2 regions of the Aquamicrobium ahrensii genome follow, and region 2 is predicted to be linked to the other one. Evidence: predicted binding sites of a transcription regulator. Region 2 holds the regulator's gene; the other holds the start of a gene.
The links. Region 2 encodes HrcA, which represses chaperone genes, less so after heat shock. Its sites were predicted from a motif close to GTTAGCACTCNCNNNNNGNGAGTGCTAAC; they were not measured.
Positions count from the first base shown of each region.

Region 1 (3,412 bases), on a different contig from region 2:
GCGGCGGCGGTGTGGGGCCGTCAGGTCTTGCCTTTGCCGCGCGCGGTGTTGGCGCTGGTGGCCAGCTTGATCTGGTTGCCGAACGTGCTTTCAGGCTTGGGCGGCGCCTTTTCCTGTTTCGGTTTCCTGATCTCGCGGCTACTGCGTTTTTGTCCTTTGGCCATGGCCGAACGTCCTTTCTATAAGAGTTGCGTCGTCGTCGGGCCGCGGCGTGCGAACCGGTTCGAGGTTGTCCTGGGTTGTCACCCGCTCATAACGTTCATCGTCGTTGCGGATGCGGTACTGCGGGGAGTTGCCTCGCGGCGGCAGCGTAGCGGTGATGTGATATATCTCCCCAGGCGCAGCCGGCCATCCGCCTTTCAGGCGGACAGACTGTCCAACGGTGAAGAGATGAGCTGTGGCGTCTCGTGGAGGCTGACGGCTGCGTTGCAAGACGTGTGTGGTCGTCATGACGATTCATTGTCCTTTTCGAGTGCGGCATCGAGATCCGCCGGATTGATTGGCGCCATCTGTTGCGTTGGAAGTTGCATGGAGATCGCCGGCAGATGGATGAACGCCCCAACCCGTCTCCAGGCGAGCCGGGAAACGCCGTCGATCAATTCTTCGTCGTAATCGACTCGATATTCGCCAGCCGGCTGCAGAGCGTCGAAACCCGGCAGCAGGAAGGGGGATGAAAAGCGGATGACTGTCTGCGTAGTGCGTGTTGTCATGGCTATGACCTCCACAGGAACCCGCGGAAGCGCTTCCTGCATCATACCTGCCCGAACCGAAACGAACCTTATGCTGCCAGTACATCCGTGGTCAGCGGTGGGGTTCGTTCCATGTTCGCGCAAAGCGACAGATCGCGCCAAGCTGGAACAATACTTTCGCTGTCGAGAATTCGGTGGTGAATGGCGGGTCTCTGACACCGCAAAGCCAAATCGGCCAAATCAACGAGTTCTATATATGCGCCCCAAATGGCTTTCAAACAAGCCGTATCGCCATATTTATTTTATGGAACAATGTAAAATCGATCTGAATAAAAGCCTGCCAGATTGAACATCGAAGCAAAGCATGATCTCAAATCAGACAAACGCCAACCTTTGGGCGCGCTAATTCTTTCAGCCTTTTTCAAGCGCCGGAGAATAAATTTTAGCACTCCTATCATTCGAGTGCCAAACGCGCTACATAAGGGATGCAGTCGCCCTATGCGCCGGCCGCAGAAAGAATCCCAATGAAATTTCGGCCACTCCACGACCGCGTCGTCATCCGTCGCGCGGAAAACAATGCAGTATCCAAAGGCGGGATCATTATCCCGGACAATGCGAAGGAAAAGCCGCAGGAAGGTGAAGTGCTCGCCATCGGCCCGGGCTCCCGCGACGAGAGCGGCAAGCTCGTGCCGCTCGATGTCGAAGTGGGCGATTTCATCCTGTTCGGCAAATGGTCCGGCGTTGAAGTCAGCATCGATGGTGAGGATCTCCTGATCATGAAGGAGACCGACATCATGGGCGTCGTCAGGAAAATCGAGGCGGCCGCCAGGAAAGCTTCCTGACCGGCCGACCTCCGACCCTTCAATCACATGACCGAACTGGACGAAGAAAATGGCTGCCAAGGAAATCAAATTCTCCGCTGACGCGCGCGACCGCATGTTGCGCGGCGTCGAACTGCTCAATAACGCCGTCAAGGTGACGCTCGGCCCCAAGGGGCGCAACGTCGTCATCGACAGGCCTTATGGCGCGCCGCGTATCACCAAGGACGGCGTCAGCGTCGCCAAGGAGATCGAGCTTGGCGACAAGTTCGAGAATATGGGGGCGCAGCTGGTGCGCGAGGTCGCCTCCAGGACCAATGACCTTGCCGGCGACGGCACCACGACGGCGACCGTGCTTGCCGCTTCCATCCTGCGCGAAGGCGCGAAATTGGTTGCCGCCGGCATGAACCCCATGGACCTCAAGCGCGGCATCGATCTCGGCGTGGCCGCCGTCGTCAAGGAAATCCAGACGAGGGCGAAGAAGGTGGAATCGACGGCCGAAATCGCGCAGGTCGGCGCCATCGCCGCCAATGGCGACGCCAGCGTCGGCGAGATGATCGCCAAGGCGATGGACAGGGTGGGCAATGAGGGCGTCATCACCGTGGAGGAGGCTCGCACCGCCGAGACGGAACTCGACGTCGTCGAGGGCATGCAGTTCGATCGCGGCTATCTGTCGCCTTACTTCGTCACCAATACCGAGAAGATGCGCGTGGAACTGGAGGACCCCTACATCCTCATCCACGAAAAGAAACTCGGCAATCTGCAGGCGATGCTGCCGATCCTCGAAGCCGTCGTGCAGTCGTCAAGCCCGCTGCTGATCATCTCCGAGGATGTCGAAGGCGAAGCATTGACGACGCTCGTCGTCAACAAGCTGCGTGGCGGCCTTAAGGTCGCGGCCGTCAAGGCTCCGGGATTCGGCGACCGCCGCAAGGCGATGCTCGAGGATATCGCGATCCTCACCGCAGGTCAGATGATTTCGGAAGATCTTGGCGTCAAGCTGGAAAATGTCACGCTTGCGATGCTCGGGCGTGCAAAACGCGTGGTGATCGAGAAGGATACGACCACCATCGTCGACGGCGCGGGCGAAAAGAGCGCCATTGGGGGGCGTCTTGCCCAGATCAAGGCGCAGATCGAGGAAGCCACCTCGGACTACGACAAGGAGAAGTTGCAGGAGCGGCTGGCGAAGCTCGCCGGCGGCGTCGCCGTCATCCGTGTCGGCGGCGCGACCGAGACCGAGGTCAAGGAAAAGAAGGACCGCGTCGACGACGCGCTCAACGCGACCCGGGCCGCGGTCGAGCAAGGCGTTGTGCCGGGCGGCGGCGTGGCGCTCTTGCGCGCGCGAGCGGCGCTGAAAGGACTTACCGGAGAAAACGCCGAGGTGACGGCGGGCGTCTCGATCGTTCTCAGGGCGCTCGAGGCTCCGGTTCGGCAGATCGTCGAGAACGCCGGATTCGAAGGCTCGATCGTCGTCGGCAAGCTGACGGACAGCGAGGACCATGATTACGGCTTCGACGCGCAGACCGAAACCTATGTCGACATGATCAAGACCGGCATCATCGATCCAGCCAAGGTGGTGCGGGCCGCGTTGCAGGGCGCCGGCTCCATCGCCGCGCTCCTGATCACCGCCGAAGCGATGATCGCGGATGCGCCCGCCAGAGATGCCGCTCCCGCAAACGGCAATGGCGATATGGGCTATTGAGCAGTGGCCTGATCCGTCCGGCCAGCTTGGACCGGACGGGCGAGGCCTCTCAGCGCATAACGCTCCGTCCGTGGTCTGCTCTCAGTGGAAAACAACACCAGGCCTTCAAGGGAATTGAATCCTTCGATCCGAAATCCATTGGGGGCGGCTTTCGGGAAGGCGGCTGCGGTCGGCTTCCCGTTTTTCTTCGGCCGACAGGCCGCGTC
Region 1 covers NZ_JBEPMN010000017.1:47,380-50,791, forward strand. Annotated here, with positions in the region: gene ABID44_RS16530 (hypothetical protein) at 21-164, opposite strand; gene ABID44_RS16535 (hypothetical protein) at 139-450, opposite strand; gene ABID44_RS16540 (hypothetical protein) at 447-710, opposite strand; gene ABID44_RS16545 (co-chaperone GroES) at 1,214-1,531, shown strand; gene groL (chaperonin GroEL) at 1,581-3,206, shown strand.
Region 1: ABID44_RS16545 (co-chaperone GroES) is a predicted target of HrcA. The motif match lies at 1,131-1,159, and genes of this name have one in related genera.

Region 2 (3,412 bases):
GCAGCTTCGAGACGGCTTTTCCACGCGTCGATTTCCGCGGCGCTGGCCGCGAAGCACAGATGCCCCTGCCCCACCGCGCCATGCGGCGGCACCGGCAGGCGAGCGTCGGCGGCAGGAGGTTGCCTCGTCGCCCAGGCATTGAACAAAAGCACCACGCCCTCACCACAGCGGAAGAAAACATGCCGGCCCTCGGCCCTTGCAATACGCTCCATCCCCAGCACCTCGCCATAGAAGGCCTCAGTGGCGTCGAGATCGGTGACGTAGAGCGCGGATTCGAGGACAGCGGCGGGTTTCATGGCTCCAGTCTCAGCCGACGGCCAGCTTCTGCAATTCCACCAGCCGGGAGATGCCCTGCCGCGCCAACCCCATCAGATCGGCGAATTGCGCCTCGGAGAAGGGTTCGCCTTCCGCCGTGCCCTGGATCTCGACGATGCCGCCCTTGCCGGTCATGACGAAATTGGCGTCGGTGCCGGCCGAGGAATCTTCCAGATAATCGAGGTCGATGACCGGAACGCCGTCATGAATGCCGCACGAAATGGCGGCGACGTGATCCTTCAGAACACGCTGCACATTCACCATCTGGCGCGCCTCCATCCAGCGCAGGCAGTCATGCAGCGCGATCCAGGCCCCTGTGATCGCGGCCGTGCGTGTGCCGCCATCGGCCTGAAGCACGTCGCAGTCGATGGTGATCTGCTGTTCGCCCAGCGCCTGCATGTCGACGACGGCGCGCAGGGAACGGCCGATCAGCCGCTGGATTTCCTGCGTACGCCCGCCCTGCTTGCCCGCGGCGGCCTCGCGGCGCATGCGTTCTCCGGTCGAGCGCGGCAGCATGCCATATTCGGCCGTCACCCAGCCCTTGCCGGAATTGCGCATCCAGCCCGGCACCTTTTCTTCAAGGCTTGCGGTGCACAGGACGTGGGTGTCACCGAACTTGACGAGGCAGGAGCCTTCGGCGTGCTTGGAAAAGCCGCGCTCGAAGGAGATGGCGCGCATTTCGTCGGGCTGGCGTTTGGAGGGGCGCATGTCGGTCTCTCTGATGCTGTGCTGATTGTGAGCGGCTTGTAGCCCTCCCCAGCCGGATGCGCAAAGGAAAACGGGCCGCTTGCACTGGCGCCCGGTGCATCTATATCCTTGTATCAGAGGTTCGAGATGACAAAGCACAGTTCCGCTCCGACGCCCGGCGTTCCTGCCTCGCAATGGCAGTCGCTGGATATGCGGTCGCGTGAGATTTTTCGCCGCATCGTCGATTCCTATCTGAGGGACGGCGAGCCGGTCGGTTCGCGCAGCCTGTCGCGCATCCTGCCGTCCACGCTGTCGCCCGCCACCATCCGCAACGTGATGAGCGATCTGGAGCATCTGGGGCTGATCTACGCGCCCCATGTCTCGGCGGGACGATTGCCCACCCAGGCCGGCCTGCGCTTCTTCGTCGACGCCTTCATGGAGATTGGCGATCTGGGCGACGAGGAGCGGCGCAGCATCGAAACGCAGATCAAGGCGTCCGGCAACGACACCTCGCTCGAACATATGCTGACGGAGGCCAGCCAGTTGCTGTCGGGCATGTCGCGGGGCGCGGGGCTGGTGCTGGCGACCAAGAGCGAGGCTTCGCTCAAGCATATAGAGTTCATTCAGCTCGAACCCACTAAGGCGCTGACCGTGCTGGTCTCGCAGAACGGCGATGTCGAAAACCGCATCATCGACCTGCCGGCAGGCGTGACCGTCTCGCAACTGCACGAGGCCTCCAATTTTCTCAACGCCCATATACGCGGGCGCACGCTGGCGGAGGCGCGGACGGAAATCTCGCGCATCAAGGAAGAAACCCGCGCAGCCCTCGATTCGCTGTCGCAAGCGCTGGTGGAAAAAGGGCTGGCGGTATGGGCCGGAACCGAGAGCGACCTGCCGGCGCGGCTGATCGTGCGTGGCCGGGCGAATCTGTTGGAGAACATCACCGCGCAGGCGGACATGGAGTTGCTCAAGAACCTGTTCGACGATCTGGAGACGCAGGCAGGGCTGCTGCAACTGCTCGACCTCGCCGAAGAGGGCCCGGGCGTGCGCATCTTCATCGGTTCGGAGAACAAGCTGTTCTCGCTGTCCGGCTCGTCGCTGGTTGTCGCCCCCTACCGCGATGCGGAAGCGCGCGTGGTCGGCGCGCTCGGCGTCATCGGCCCGACGCGGCTCAACTATGCCCGCATCGTGCCCATGGTCGATTACACGGCCCAGCTCGTCTCGCGCATGCTGCGTTGAAGCGGACGGGTGCTCGCAGGGATCAGGCCGCGTCGACCAGATATCTGGCGCTTGGCAATATCGTCAGGGGTTGCAATTCGCCGGCGTTGACCTTGGCGAACAGCAGCCGTCGTTCCCACTCCGTCGAACGGAAGAATGGGAAGCGCGCATAGAAGCGCTCGCGATTGGCGACGGCGTTGGTGCGGAACAGCATGACCTTGTTGAAGACGCCCGGATAGGAGCGCGCCTCGCTGATCTGTTCCGAATAATAGATGCGTTTGTAAAAACCGGCATGATCCTCACGCACGGTCGAAAGACCGTAGGGCGCATTGAAATATTCGCAGGCCATGCCGGCCAGCCGCAGCGTCACATAAACCAGTTGGGGATAGACGCGCGTCCATTCCGGGTCGGACGCCAGGCGGCTCATGCATACGAAGGTGTCGCCAGCTTCCAGCATCGGCATCACGATATCGCCGAAAGCCTGCGCCGAGGGCGACATCGGCGTTTCCAGCGTAACGTGATGGATACGCATGGTGGAAACCAGATGCTGGTCCACATAGACACCGAAGCGGTAGACGTTCGGCGTGTCGTCCAGCGCGTCGCTGATCGTGTGCGTGTCTACGTCCGGCACCATGTCGTTGAACCGATAGGCCTTGTAGCGCAGCCGGTAAATGTCCTCGAGGTCCTCGCCCTTGTCGCACCGGCGATATTCGGAGCGGTCGAGCAGTTCGAAAACCTTGTTCGAAAAGCTCGAACCGGACAATCCCGGCTTTAGCTGTTCCGCATTTGCATCCAGCTTCAACTGCCGGGTCACCATCGGCTTACCCTCTGTTAGGCCGCGTCACGACGGTAAGCGTTGGAGCACATCTGTAAAGTTTTAATTAAAGAAATTCCTCTTTACCCCAAATTAACCTTAACAAAATGGTTTTCACGATCACTCGGGCATGGGGCACAGCCACAGCGCGCAGTCCGCACACCGCGAGATGGACAATCAGGAAAAGCGGAAGGAATTCGGAAGCCTCTCGCACCGGAACGGATCAGCCGGAGCGTTCGGGACCGTGAGCCGGCGACGTCGCTGTCTAGCTGCGGCTCGCCTGTGAAGACACGATCTCGTCATGCGCGAAAGGCCAGCGCGCGGTGGACATGGTTTCTATACCGGATGCGCTCAGGGCAGCGCCGAACAGAAAACCCT
Region 2 covers NZ_JBEPMN010000002.1:242,172-245,583, reverse strand. Annotated here, with positions in the region: gene ABID44_RS04030 (VOC family protein) at 1-296, opposite strand, end outside; gene rph (ribonuclease PH) at 307-1,023, opposite strand; gene hrcA (heat-inducible transcriptional repressor HrcA) at 1,150-2,241, shown strand; gene ABID44_RS04015 (N-acyl amino acid synthase FeeM domain-containing protein) at 2,264-3,037, opposite strand; gene ABID44_RS04010 (putative bifunctional diguanylate cyclase/phosphodiesterase) at 3,300-3,412, opposite strand, start outside.